2 regions of the Paenibacillus sp. FSL R5-0766 genome follow, and region 2 is predicted to be linked to the other one. Evidence: riboswitches for the same ligand, from Rfam matches in the RefSeq annotation. Region 2 holds a riboswitch; the other holds the start of a gene.
What was found. Region 2 has a riboswitch for glycine ahead of sdaAB (L-serine ammonia-lyase, iron-sulfur-dependent subunit beta). Riboswitches for the same ligand answer to the same signal wherever they lie in the genome.

Region 1: it holds a riboswitch for glycine, as region 2 does, so the genes downstream of both, gcvT (glycine cleavage system aminomethyltransferase GcvT) here and sdaAB (L-serine ammonia-lyase, iron-sulfur-dependent subunit beta) in region 2, are expected to answer to the same signal.

The regions. Positions count from the first base shown of each region.
Region 1 is NZ_CP150227.1:5,314,218-5,321,816, forward strand. It holds gene MKY66_RS23005 (mannitol-1-phosphate 5-dehydrogenase) at 1-593, opposite strand, end outside; gene MKY66_RS23010 (PTS sugar transporter subunit IIA) at 590-1,024, opposite strand; gene MKY66_RS23015 (BglG family transcription antiterminator) at 1,021-3,123, opposite strand; gene MKY66_RS23020 (PTS mannitol transporter subunit IICB) at 3,162-4,610, opposite strand; gene gcvH (glycine cleavage system protein GcvH) at 5,031-5,423, opposite strand; glycine riboswitch at 5,767-5,889, shown strand; gene gcvT (glycine cleavage system aminomethyltransferase GcvT) at 6,209-7,345, shown strand; gene gcvPA (aminomethyl-transferring glycine dehydrogenase subunit GcvPA) at 7,342-7,599, shown strand, end outside.
Region 2 is NZ_CP150227.1:527,667-535,265, reverse strand. It holds gene MKY66_RS02505 (HAMP domain-containing sensor histidine kinase) at 1-424, opposite strand, end outside; gene MKY66_RS02500 (response regulator transcription factor) at 469-1,152, opposite strand; gene MKY66_RS02495 (alpha-glycosidase) at 1,381-3,141, shown strand; gene sdaAA (L-serine ammonia-lyase, iron-sulfur-dependent, subunit alpha) at 3,324-4,301, opposite strand; gene sdaAB (L-serine ammonia-lyase, iron-sulfur-dependent subunit beta) at 4,291-4,980, opposite strand; glycine riboswitch at 5,259-5,383, opposite strand; gene MKY66_RS02480 (hypothetical protein) at 5,518-5,862, opposite strand; gene MKY66_RS02475 (hypothetical protein) at 6,066-6,440, opposite strand; gene MKY66_RS02470 (hypothetical protein) at 6,620-7,599, opposite strand, start outside.

The sequences.
Region 1 (7,599 bases), 2.2 Mb from region 2:
CCCTCAACCGGTTTGAATGCAGGAGCCATCTGGGAACGATCCACTACCCACTCGTAAAAAGGCTCTACCTGTACATGCAGAGGATCTTCATGATGCTGAATAGGTACAATCCGGTCTACGGCTGAATCTGGAAAATAAACGTACTGATCTGCAAGGGAACGTACTTTTTCATCAAGCAGAGCATATACATGCTCTTTCAATTGTGTACTGGCTCCAATGGCGTTCTCGCAAGCAATAATGTGAAGAGGGTTTTGAGCAGGACCGGAATTCAGTCTTTTCTCAAGTCCCTTCGCAATCCCTGGTGCAATATGTTTCAGCACGCCTACGCCCACCGCGGTTGTAATCAGATCAGCTTCCACCACGGTTTGGGCAACCGTCTCCAGCTGGGTTCCATCGATTGCATTTACACCTGTGACGGTCTCCTGATCCTTGCTCTCGTTAGCCAGTTCCACCGTATATTGCCCCCGTTGCTGAAGAGCGGTTACCAAGGTCTGATTTACGTCGGAGAAAACCACCTCATAACCCGCACGGGACAGAATCAAGCCGATAAACCCGCGTCCAATGTTACCTGCGCCAAAGTGTAGGGCCTTCATAGCTCCATTTCACTTTCCAGAATTGCGATAACTTCTTCGGCTGTTTTGGCTAGACGCAGGGCCTCCATGTTCTCATCCTCAGCACAGATCACCGCGATGCTAGTCAAGATCTCCATATGTTCCCCGCCTTGAGCCGCGATACCTATGACCATATAAGCCTTTTCTTCGCCAAAATCAACACCTTGTGGATACTGAATGACAGAGATACCTGTGGATAAAATAAAAGCTTTTGATTCCTTCGTACCGTGTGGAATAGCCAGGCCGTTCCCTACATAGGTTGAGACAATCTCTTCACGTTCAATCATCTTCTCAATGTAATCAGCGGTAATATGTCCCGCATCCTTCAGAATCTGTCCTGCCATGCGAATCGCTTCGTATTTATCCTGAGCCGTCGCATTCATGATGACTTTATCTGTTGTTAACATACTCATAATGGTTGACCTCCAATTTCGGTTTTACTGCGATAAAATCCAACAAGTTCCTGGGACAGGTAATGAATGAGTTCATCCCTGATTCCCTTTTCCAGCAATGTAATCATTTCTTCCTGTAATAACAGGGCGCTGATCTCACTGAGAACCTCCAGGCTTTCCTTGGATAATTCTCGGGGACCGAGCATCAAGAGGACATGGGTAACTCCTGCCGGATCATCCGGCGTACGAAGGAGTGGCTCAGTGAGCTGAAACAAGCTAATGGACGGCCTGTAGATCCCCTCACTGCGTGTATGAAACAGCGCAAGTCTTGTACCAGGAATTTTCTGACTCCCCACTGCTTCACGTGCCTCCAACCGTTTTGCGATCTCCCCCGGTTCCTTCAACACACCAGATCCATGGAGTACGTTGCACATCGCATACACCGTTTTATAGAATCCGATATCTTGGTTATCCAGCGGATACACCTGAAACTTGCCAATAATTCGGACGATTTCAACTAAAATAGCTTCCATTCCATCAGGGTCAGCGTAACGACTTGTCGTCTGAACCTCTATTTCACGGGGCTTTTTATGCTGTTGTTGTAATGTTGTTGTTCGGATAAAATGACGCAGACGTTCGCTCTCTTCCGCCGTAAGCAGTGGACTCACTTTGTAATACTGATGCTCATCCATCGGCAGATCAACAGTGGATAAGACCAGATCATATTGATCTGTAGGTATCCGGGCAGCTTCATACCACGACACACTGTCCATGATCCGAATTTCGGGAATCTCCTTGGATAATCGGCTGGAAAGCATGCGTGATGATCCGATTCCGCTTGTACACACGATGATGGCCCTGATCTCCCGTTTCAATGCACGTAACCTCTCGATGGAAGCGCCAAAGTGCATGACCAGGAAACCAATCTCCTCATCCGGAACGTCAGTACCTGGCCAAGCTTGATGCACGGATTGTTTGACCTCTTCGAAGAGTGAATCATAATCCTTGCGAATCTGCTGCAGTAGCGGATTACGAATCATCTGTTGCCCTTCAATTCGCTCCATGACAGGTTGCATATGACCAAGCAGACCTTCACGAAGCAAACGATCCTCATGAAAGGCGTAATGCGTTCTCGCCTGCATCTGATCAATCAGTGAATGTACCCTGTCCAGTAAAATCAAGTCGTCTATTGGCAACAGCCTCGAAGAGTGAATTCGCTGCTCTGTCTCAACTAATAGTCTGTGAAAATAAGCTTGCTCATCTTGGGAGAATGTCAGCCCCAGCTGGGTGGATAACACACCACACAAGCGGGAAGCCATATAAGGTGGAACCTTCATCTCATCTTGCTCTGCAACTTCATCTCCCGTGTTCTCTTGTGGAGACATACGGCCAATGCCAAAGCCTTTACGAATACGTACAACCGCTACGGCTAATTGAATCAGCAACTTCATGTATTGGCGTTCCGGGATGTTCTCCAGCCATTCGATGTCTGGTTGCCATAACGCATTTTCGACCGTAAGCACATCACCGTGTCCAATCATATCCAACAGTTTTTGGTTTACGACGGAGCCCCCTTGTTCTGGCTGTCTTCCGAATAGGTCGGACTCATCCAAAAATTCGAGAGCAAGTGCAGCTATGGCTGTGCGATGAATCGTCTCACTTCCGTTAATCTTGACGCCATATCCACGTCTGCGAACCAGCTTTAGTCCCGCCTGACGAATCCGTGACTCCAGATCGTCCAGATCCGTGGTTACGGTGGATACGGTCACTTTCAGATCCGAAGCCAAGGCGAGTAACTTTACAGGCTCCGGTTCATCCAGCAGGATGCAAAGCATGAAGAGCTTACGCTCTTCTGGCGTAAACTCTACATATTCTTTACCCTCTAGTTGCTGGCGTAATACAGCCAGATCATCGGAACCGGCATCGATTCGGATACCGGTTCCTGATTTTTTTTCCAGCCTCATGCCCAAAGGTTCAAGCCATTGTTCAATCATTTGCAGCTCCCGGTGAACCGTTCGGGTACTGACCTTTACTTCAACGGCGATTTCGCCGGCAGTAACTTCATGTGGATGCTCCAGCAGGAACTCCACGATTTCACGTTGTCTTTTGGTAATACTCATATCTCAGCCTCCGGCTCAGGGAAAACAAATGCGTGCAATTACTTCAGACGTTCAACGAGCGCATCGTATTCCGGGCTTTTTAGGAAGTTGTCGATGGATATATGTTCTGCATTCGGTGCAACGGAGCGGGCACGATCGGTCAATACTTGTTGTGTGATCACCACGTCTGCATCCGACGGGATATCACTGATAGCCGTATTGGTCACCGTAACGTCAATCCCCTCTGCCTTCATCTTCTTGCGTAGAATGGAAGCACCCATGGCACTTGACCCCATGCCTGCATCACAGGAGAAGACAATTTTCTTCACGTCTGTTTTCACTGTAGAAGAAGCCATATCTGCGGCTGCTTCACGTTGATTAGCCGTAATACCAGCGTTTGGCACGGTTCCTTGACTCTTCATGTCTTTCATCCGACTGGATGCGGACTCCAGATCTTCGTCTTTTTGTTTACCCGTTTTCAGCAACACTGCTGCAACCAGGAAGGATACGACTGCTGCTACAAGAACCCCTGCGAGCATCGGCAGGTATCCACCTTTTGGTGTTAAGAGGAAATACGCGATAATACTACCCGGTGATGGTGCCGAAACAAGTCCTGCTCCGGTGAGCATGAATGTTAATGTACCTGCGACGCCACCCGCAATTGCGGCAAGAATCAGAATCGGTCTCATCAAAATGTAAGGGAAGTAGATCTCATGAATTCCCCCGAAGAAATGAATGATAACGGCACCTGGTGCAGAAGATTTGGCCATTCCGCGTCCGAAGAAACAGTAAGCAAGCAAGATACCAAGTCCCGGACCCGGGTTCGATTCAAGCATGTATAATACGGATTGCCCTAATTCTCTCGCTTGATCTGTTGCAATTGGTGTCAGAATCCCGTGGTTGATTGCATTGTTCAGGAACAATACTTTACCTGGTTCAATGATTAGGTTGACCAGCGGTAACAAGCCCAGATTCATTAAGCCTTGTACCCCGGCAGACAATACTTTGCTAATCGCTTCTACAGCAGGCCCGATGCCCAGTAGCGCAAAAATCCCCAAGATCCCGCCAATAATACCGGCTGAGAAGTTGTTAACCAGCATTTCAAATCCGGCTCTAACTTTACCTTCAATCGATTTATCGAACTTTTTGATGATCCATGCTGCCAGTGGTCCGGCAATCATGGCACCGAGGAACATCGGAATATCACTACCCACGATGACCCCGATGGTCATAATGGCACCCACGACACCACCACGCTGACCATGCACCATCGTACCCCCGGTGTAACCGATTAACAGTGGCAGCAAATATTTGATCATCGGATCGACTAGCTGTGCTAGTGTCTCGTTAGGGAACCAGCCTGTTGGAATGAACATGGCTGTAATTAATCCCCAGGCGATGAACGCTCCCATATTCGGCATGACCATACCACTCAGGAATCGGCCAAAACGCTGCACACCTACCCGTAGCCCACCTTTGGAATTGGACGATTGGTCCAAATTACTCATTGTATTATCCTCCTTGGATCAAGTGATTATGATTTATGAAAGGGGTATCATTTCTCCCCTGCTGTAATCCTAAGCGAGAATGCTCTCCTGTTCAATGAAATGAAAGCGTACTTTCGTCATGAACAATGATGACAACATTAGGTTATGTAATCGTTTTAATCGATGCATAATGGCTGAACCCATTGATACACAAGGCTTTTTTTGCCTATGACTTTTATCATTTCTAGAATCATTTTCTAACCTATAGCTTGGTCCAATCAGTTGATTTACATCCACAATCTGCTTCAATCCACATTCAAAACCATTGTTGGAAAGCACAAAAAACCTGTGCAAGCTATCAGGCTCACACAGGTCGAAAAAATATGAAGCTCATTTCATTTGGTTATAAAATATATGTTAATAAGTACAAGTTTGTTAAAACTATTCTTCCGTATGTTTCCGATACGCGTCTGCATTCATCAATGTAGACAATGCTGCTGTCAGATCTCCCTCAACACGGATCTCAATCATCCAGCCTTCCTCGTAAGGAGAGCTGTTCACAAGTTCAGGAGAGTCCTGCAACGAATCATTCACCGCAATGATTGAACCAGTGACTGGAGAAAACAAGTCCGACACCGTTTTGACCGATTCGATCGTTCCAATGCTGTCCTCTGCTTTTACATTGGTTTCAAGGTCAGGCAATTCCACAAACACAATGTCACCCAGCTGATGCTGCGCGAACTCGGTAATGCCAATACGTACAGTATCCTCCCCTACGGTTTGCACCCATTCGTGCTCTTCACTGTACAGGAAATCACTTTTCAATTCGCTCATCGATATCCGCCTCGCTTTTCATTAATGAGTACATGCGTTCTTTGACCTTAACCTTTTTCCCAGAACATAGCGTATGATATTTTTGAATCAAATGTCAAGATACCTCACAATTTATTTGCTGAACACCTCTAAATCCTGTAACCGGATTACACTCTTTCTTCATATACTGGTGAATATTAGAATAGTAAGCGCAGTCTTTATAAATATACGAACAATAATATCAAAACAGAAATAAACATTCGGTTTTAAATCATTATCTATGATATCGTTCTTGACATCAGTAGTGGATTCACGTTTTAATGAGAGGAGTAAATGTGTTTATTGGACTATGTTATACCCGCGGATGAATGTAAAGGGAGAGATTACCCGTGACACCCGATTCGGGATGTACATGAGGTAACGCCGAAGGAGTAAACCACCGATAAGCGGAGGTGAATCTCTCAGGCAAAAGGACTTTTACGGGACGCAACTCTGGAGAGCATCTATTCGCCCGATGCGGGCGTTATGATCACCCAAGGGGAAACCTGCTGCATAACGCAGCGGGGTAACTCTCAGGTACAAGGGACAGAGCCTTAGAATACAGCGTGCTACTTGGCATGCCGATTCTTTGGCCTGTCCTTTTCCTTTTTCCCAAAAAACGAAAAACAGGATGTAGAACGGTGCTGCCATAGCTGCTTACCATACTTATGTGATGAAAATATCTAGCTGAAAATTTAAAAATACTCTGGTTCATTGATCCACGATTGTATATCCGGCCGGCTGACGGCCTATGACGAGGTGATTTGATGTCCGATTTGCTTAGAACACCACTCTTCCCACTGTATCAGCAATACGAAGGCGTACGGTGCATTGATTTTGGAGGCTGGGAGCTTCCGGTACAATTTAGCGGAATCCAGAAAGAACATGAAGCGGTACGCGAGCGTGCTGGACTGTTTGATGTATCCCATATGGGCGAATTCACAGTACAGGGTGAGCAGGCCGAAGTTTTTTTGCAACAAATGACGACCAATGATGTGACCACGCTGGTTCCCGGTCAAGCCCAATACACCCTGATGTGTTATCCAGATGGCGGTGTGGTGGATGATCTGCTCGTGTATAAGCTGGAAGATCAGCATTATATGCTCGTGGTTAACGCCTCCAACATCGACAAGGATTGGGCGTGGCTGCAAGAGCACTTGATCCCCGGCGTGAGCATGACCAATGATTCGGAGCAGACAGCGCTGCTCGCCTTGCAAGGTCCACTGGCTGTAGACATTATCGGGAAAGTTACAGATGCGGATGTAAGCTCGATTGAACCGTTTCGTTTTGTGCAGGATGCTGAAGTATGTGGAGTAAAATTACTGTTGTCCCGTACCGGTTATACCGGTGAAGATGGCTTTGAGCTATATGTTCCTGCAGATCAGGCCGCTGTGGTCTGGAATGGGTTAATGCAAGCCGGTGAAGGTCACGGACTTGTACCCACAGGCCTCGGTGCTCGGGATACACTGCGCTTTGAAGCAAAGCTCCCTCTGTATGGACAGGAATTGTCGGCAACTATCTCTCCACTCGAAGCTGGCGTTGGCATGTTTGTGAAGCTGCACGCCGGACCTTTTATCGGACACGAAGCCTTGTTACAGCAAAAAACTGACGGGCCCGCCCGCAAACTGGTCGGCATCGAAGTGTTGGAGCGCGGTATTCCCCGCCCCCACTATCCGATTTACGCTAAAGGCGTACAGATTGGTGAAGTGACAACAGGCACACAATCACCTACATTGAAGCGTAATCTGGGGCTTGCCCTCATCGACAGCAAATACGCTGCGCTGGGAACCCCGCTTGAGATTGAGATCCGCGGCAAGAAACTAAAAGCCGAGGTCGTGAAGACCCCTTTTCATAAACGGACACGTACGTCGAAGACACCTACTCAAGGAGCTGATCAAGCATGAGCAAGCACCGTTACATTCCCATGACTGAGCAAGATCAGAGCGCCATGCTCGCAACCATCGGTGTGGGTACGCTGGAGGATCTGTTTCAGGACATTCCGCAGGAGATTCGTTATCAGGGCGAGCTGCCCGTATCCTCCAAACTCGATGAATATGCGCTGACACGTCATATGTCCAAACAAGCTGGCGCCAATGCCAATTTCGAAACACACGCCAGTTTCCTCGGCGCAGGTATATACGATCATCATGTTCCTTCC
Region 2 (7,599 bases):
CGGAATCCAGTGACCATCTCAATGTCGTGTCTGTCCTGCCATCCGGCGACGTGGATTTCAGAAGCGTTACATCTTCACCCCCAAGAATAAAGAGGGTCTCACCACTCACATTCACACGATACATGGAAGATTTGGGATAGGAGCCATGTAATTGCTCCAACCGGGCCTTAATCTCTTCATCCGAAGCACCATCCAGGTTCTTCGCTTCACGTGACCAGAGGTTACTGATCCGGGTAACATCACCGTAAGGTGCAGCTCGGTTCTTATTCGTGTCCGTGTTATTCACTACAACAATATATATAACGGATATGATCGGAAGCACAACGGGCACAAATAATACAGCCGCCAAGATCAGGAGGATGTATCTGGACATCAAGGAGCGCCCAAAGCGAAGCTTGCGCCCCCCAGATTGCTTTTGATCCATGCTTCGTTCTCCCTTCATGATCTTCCGTTTGCTGAACCAGCGGATCATGGCTTCTTCACACGATATCCCACACCGCGGACCGTCTGAATAACTACAGGATTGGCCGGATCAAGCTCCAGCTTTTCGCGTAGATGTCGAATATGTACCATTAAAGTTTTGTCCCCATCCAGATAGGGCTCATTCCAGACGGCTTCATAGATCTGCTCTTTCGTTCGAATCATGCCCATATGTCGTAGCAGGTAGGCGAAGATGTGGAACTGTTTTCCCGATAAAATAATCTCATTTCCCGTCTCCTCATTAACGATCCGGTGGTCTTTCTCATAGATGGAGAGATGATCCAGCTTCAGGGCTGTATCCGATGAGACCGCAGTTCCCGCCTTCCGCAGTTGTACTTCAATACGGGCAGCCAGTTCATCGGGGTGAAATGGTTTGGTCACATAGTCATCGGCAAAATCAAGACCGTGCAACTTGTCGTCAATGGACGTTCTGGCCGAGAGCATGACAATCGGCACCGCAGGATGCTCTTTTTTCAGTCGCTGACCCACCGTAAATCCATCCAGCCCGGGCAGCATGACATCCAGAATAATGAGTGAGCAACCGATAGCAGCCTCCGCTGCACCTTCACCACTGCCGAGCCATACCACCTCATAACCGCGCTCCTCCAGATCGGCTCTGACCCAAGTCGCAATTTCCGTATCATCTTCAATATATAACAGTTTGGTTTTCATCCGAATATTCGTTTCCTTTCTGCCCTCATTGGGTTAATGATATATCTGAGCATCATCATGATAAAAGTTGTCTATAACATATGGATTCATGTCTTGTTGAAACAATGTTGAAGTCCTTTACGTTACCACACATTCTAATTATAGCGTATTCATTAACGTGGGGAATGTCATATTAATCAAGTCTACCAAGTACATACTATATCCACACCTGACGGGAGGAAATTCATTATGCTGCTGGAAGCCATCTATCATCAACCGAAACGAAACTGGGCCTATGCCTATGACCAAGATACAATCCATCTGCGCCTGCGTGCCAAAAAGAATGATCTGACCGAGGTACATGCCCTGACCGGGGATAAATATTCGTGGGATGCAACCAAAGCGCTGGTTCCTTTAACAAAGTTCACCTCTGACTCCATGTTCGATTATTACGAGGGTGAGGTGAAACCTCCCTACCACCGACTGAAATACTCTTTTCTGCTCAGAAACGGAGACGAACAGATCTGGATGACCGAGACGGGCTTCCAGGAAGAAGAACCGGACGATCCGGGTCGTATGTTCCAGTTCCCTTATATTCATGCCGGAGCTGTATTCACAACCCCTGCGTGGGTTAAGGATGCGGTGTTCTATCAGATTTTTCCCGAACGATTCGCCAACGGCAACCCGGATATTAGTCCGGAAAAGGTAGAGCCGTGGGGCGGTGAGCCAACACCTTTCAATTTCTTCGGCGGTGACCTTCAGGGCGTGATCGACCATCTGGATTACCTCAGCGATCTTGGCATTAATGCGATCTACTTCACACCCATCTTCGAAGCCACCACCAATCACAAATACGATACCGAGGACTACCTGCGGGTAGACCGGCACTTTGGTGACGCAGATACCGTGAAACGACTGGTCGAGCTGTGCCATGCACGTGGAATTCGCGTACTTCTGGATGCTGTGTTCAACCATTCCGGGAAGACATTTGCGCCGTTTGTGGATGTGCAGAAGAACGGAGAACAATCCAAATACAAGGACTGGTTCCATGTACATGAATACCCGCTGGACGTGAAGGATGGCATGCCTACATATGAGACCTTCGGATTCGAAGCGCACATGCCAAAGCTGAATACGGAGAATGCCGAGGTTAAGGCCTATCTGCTGGAGGTTGCCGAGTATTGGATCAAGGAAGTGGGTGCGGACGGATGGCGGCTGGATGTGGCAGACGAAGTGGACGATGCATTCTGGCGTGACTTCCGCCGTGTAGTAAAAGCCGCTAATCCGGATGCCTACATTCTGGGCGAAGTATGGAACGAGTCTTCTTCCTGGCTGCAAGGTGACCAGTTCGATGCGTCCATGAACTATCCGTTTACCGATGCCGTGAATGCTTTTTTTGTAAAAAATACAATGCACGCCGAACAGTTCGCAAACTCCATCGGGCGACAGTTATCCCGTTATCCCCTTCAGGCCAGCGAAGTGGCGTTTAACTTGCTGGACAGCCACGATACCCCGCGGCTGCTCACGCTGTGTGAAGGCGACCAGCGCAAGATGAAGCTGGCTGCGTTATTCCAGTTCAGTTACATGGGTGCGCCATGCATCTATTACGGAGACGAGATTGGCATGGACGGTGAGCATGATCCGGGCTGCCGTAAATGCATGGAATGGGATGAAGCGAAGCAGGACCGAGAGTTGTTCGAGTTTTATCAGAAACTGATCTCCCTGCGTCATGCTCATCCTGCCCTGCGTGCAGAAGGCACCGTTCGTTTCTTGCAGGCTCGTCCCGATGGTAGCCAACTGGTATTGGAGCGACAAAATGAGGAGGAACGCATTCTGGTTCTGTTCAATCGATCAGAAGAGACAGCTATTGTCGAGCTGGAGGCTGGTGACGAGGAATGGACCGAGTTATTCGGCGGAAACCATCGTACCGCCAAGGAAGATGGCGTACTCGCCATTGAACTGCCCGCGTATGGATATGCCGTACTGAGTACGGCTGTGAGTCAGAACTAGAGTCATAATACACATTCATCTGAAGTCACATCTAAGTAGCCTGTCTTCGCTTCATCTGGCAGCATAAAACAAGCGTCCTGCATAACCCGGATTCGGGTTCGCGGACGCTTGTTTTGTAATTTTGTATTCGCCGTTATACACCATAATGTCACTGATTTATATATCGGTGGTCCCGGTTCAGCTTAAACCTGTGTATCCTTGTCCACTTGAGCATTGTCCGCCCCACTTGTAGTTGTGTCAGAATCCGCTGGCTTCGACTCCTGCTCAGGCTCGGCACGCTTTGCCTTTGGTTTAGCCAACTTCTGCATCATTTTGCGGCCGGTTGGTGTCTGGGCCAGTCCACCTTGGGCTGTCTCCCGATGTCGGCTCGGCATCGCACTGCCAACTTCCAGCATGACATCGATGACTTCGTCTGATGGAATGGCACTACGCACTCCGGCCAAGGCCATGTCAGCTGCAGCCAGCGCCGTAACTGCACCCAGTCCATTACGGACGATGCACGGGATTTCAACGAGGCCTGCGACCGGATCGCAGATAAGGCCCAGTGTATTTTTTAACGCCAAACCAACGGCATGAACGACCTGTTCCGGTGTACCTCCACGCAGTTCAACCATGGCACCCGCAGCCATGCCAATAGCGGAACCCACTTCCGCCTGACAGCCACCTTCGGCACCGGAGATAAATGAATTGTTGGCAATAACATAACCAATCGCTCCCGCACAGAACAACCCGTTCACCAAATGTTCGTCCGTCCAGCCAAATCGCTCCTGTGAGCTGATAAACACACCCGGGATGATGCCGCAGGAACCGGCTGTTGGTGTTGCCACAATCCGGCCCATGGAGGCATTCACTTCAGATACACACAGGGCATACGCCATGGCAAGTGCGGAAGCATCTCCTGAGCAAGTCTCACCCTTGCGAATGTACTCGGCCATTTTTTTACCGTCTCCACCTGTTAACCCACTGCGTGATGTTGTATCTTCCGTTAACCCTTTGCGTACCGCTTCCTTCATCACCTGATAATATTCAGACATCTGCTTCACAACATCCGCTTCCGGTGTATTGGTCTCCTGAACCTGCTCCTCGATCATCAGCTGAGCAATGGTTTTGGATTCCGCTGTACAGATCGTATTCAGTTCGTGTAAATGTTTAAATCGCATCCGAATCAACTCCTCTCTTCAAATCGATAACACGAATGTCCAGCACATGGTCGAGCTCCTTTAGACGCTTGAGCATATCAGGATTAGGCACACCATCCATTTCCATTGCGGTAAGCGCTTCGCCATCACGGGCTTTCCGGTCCACCTGCATATACCCGATGTTAACCCCGGATGAACTGATCGTGGACGTCACTGACGCGAGTACGCCCGCTTTATCCGCATGCCGCAGAACGAGTGTTGGGAACTCACCACTAATCTGAACACGAAAATCATTCATCAAATGAACCGATACACTGCCACCACCAATGGATGCACCGATTAAGGAGCAGGTACGTTCTCCATGCCACAACTCAATTTTGACCGTATTAGGATGAGGAGCAGGCAGACCGCTTGTATAAAACTCAACCTCCATACCCGCTTCCTCTGCGTATTGCTCTGCATCCGGGATACGCGGATCGTCTGTGACATAATCCAGCAGACCGCCGATCAGTGCCAGATCTGTTCCGTGCCCCTGATACGTATCAGCGAATGAACCGTATAACGTCAGCCGTGCACGATCCGGGGTACAACCCAGCCACTGACGAGCAATTCTCCCTAACCTTGCCGCACCAGCTGTATGTGAACTTGAAGGCCCCGTCATCGATGGACCAATAATTGAGAAAACATCTTTAAATCGCACTTGTAACCCTCCATTATTAATCATGATTCATATTTGTAAAATGTATTCGTCATTTTGATCCAAGAGTTTCATCCACAATGTTGCTTTTTTAGGATATGATGACATCAAAAAAGGACAGAAGAAGGCCTTAGGCCCTCTCTCTGTCCTCGATACCTGAGAGTTTCACGATCAGCAGTGTCTCACGACAAGGTGCATTGTCTGCAATTACAGACAAGGTCACCGGACTGACTGATCATATACCCCTTGGGTGGCGCAGTTCGCGCACTCTCCAGAGTTGCGTCCAACGATGGTACATTTACCTGAGAGATTAACGACTGCATCGGGTGCGCAGCAGCTTGCTCCTTCGGTGCCTGAGCACTAGCCATTGTGCTCGGCTAATCCAGGTCTCTCCCGCTCGTTATCATCCGCTGTATTATCTTAATTTGATTCGAATTGGTATATTTCTAAATTTTTGATCAAGTATACCCATAGAGTAATGTACAATATCATTTATGTCAACAAAAGTAACGTGTAATTATCATAAGTTCGATGTCTATTCTAGCTGAAGCGAATAGCATTAATATTTCTCACTTCTGCTGAGGCACTCGTGACGTTGCTAGATGTCGTAAATTGGACACTTACCGTATATGCGTTAGTCGTTGTAACAGGGGCAGTATCCACATAAGTGTTGGAGGAAAGAAATCTGACTGTACCCGCAGGGCTCGCTGATCTGGCAAGCGTTAGCTGGTTAATCAACACTCCGTTTCGCCTCAGGTTAATATTATACACAACACTCCAATTTGCTGTTACAACTACAGCCACTTGCGTAATATTGTCTATTTTCACCCGCTGGCCTGCTACTACAGGTACATTAAGTGTCTGAATGGTCGTTTCACCGGTCAATGGAAGAGGCAATGCCGTTGTCTGACTGTCAGCAAACAGGCTAGAATCCGCAGGAGCAGAAGCTGCTGTCGATCCGGTCGCTCCTGTTGCACCAGTGATTCCAGTCGTTCCCGTTACGCCTGTCGCACCTGTAACGCCTGTAACCCCTGTAGGACCAGTTGTTCCCGCAACCCCTGCTGTCCCCGTAGCTCCAGTCGCACCCGTTACCCGACTAGACCGGGGTCCGCTCCTAACAATTCCTCAGACACCAAACGATGTGCCGTTACCAGTTGACCGTTCTCGTTTTTCCTCCATACGGAAATCTGAACTTCATCCTCCGTATCATCACCTGTGATAAATATAAACTCAAATGCATCTAAACCTGCATAATAGTCTTTTGTTATAACCTGGTTAGGCAAAACATTAAACAATTCCTCAACGTATAATGTGCGTACACCTACCAAATAATATCCTTGAACAAGAACTGTATAAATACTAATCGTATTCCGATTATCCAGCCTTACCGTAATTCTCTGGGTAGGATGCCCATTTCCCGCAACAATGTTATTTTCTATTGGCCCTGTTGAAATAACAGCCATCCTGCGATGCCCCCTTCTCCTGCCTGCATCACCAAATCAAGATTGTGTCTTCTATAAATATGCTTATTGAACTGTAAACGTGAAGTTGCCCTCTTGCCAGATATCCACCACATCAAAAGGAGAATATACAAAAAAGCTGCCGCTTCGTTTCTGCGGCAACCTTATTATTATTCTTTAGCTCATCTAGACGGATTGGGAAGGGTCATCAGTTCTTCCGCCCAAGCTTGCAGCTTTGCCTTTGTCCATCCTTCGTTTTCACCCATGATGGAGTACCGCAAGCCATTCTCACTCCATGATATGTTCCGAATGCTCTTCATATATGAACCCTCGGTGTTACGAACCTTAATCTCGGCTTCATCCGGTATTAGTGTATCGTCCACATTTTCTTCCGGCATCTTGAATACCGTCAGGCTGACTTCTACCTTGTCGTTACTTACATAATACAAGGTTACTTCATCTCTGCTCAGCTCACCGCGCGATGTAGACATTTCGATCCGTGATAGTTCGAATTCTCCACTCATGTCCTGTAGGAACGGCTGTTCCAACGCTTTTTCCGCTTCCTCTAGGGTCACTTCGGAATTCTGCATCATATCGTTCAAATCCTTCACATCGACCTCCTTAGGGATGTCAATTACGAAAGTATCGTTTGTGAATTCAGGGTCATACTGAATCGGATCATAGACCATTTCTGATTTTCCATCCCCATACGCGCTGTTTGCTTTGACAATCATCCACGTTTTGGGATCTACCCAATACTCTGAAGATATGGAGAATGCGCCTTCTTCTTTTGGTGTCAATTCAATATGAATGACGTCCTGTCCGTGAAGTTTCTCCTGTCCCATCATATTCACATCATGCGTAGTACGTAACCGCTCTAGTTGATCGAGCAATATTTGCTTCTGGGTTTGATTAGGTTGTTGTGACACGGATGATGCATCCATGGAATATGCTGCCCCTGTTTCTTTTTCATATATGATGATCTTCTTTCCATCATTAACTGCGTAACTGACATTGCCATTCTCTGATGTTTCCGTGCGCTTTCGTCCGGTTTCACCATCTACCCATTCCTTAATTTGCATCGTGTTAGTCAGCTTGTCATCCGCCCATATCTTCATCACACCTTCCGCATAATACGAGGCGGGTTCTGTTTCTGCTGAGA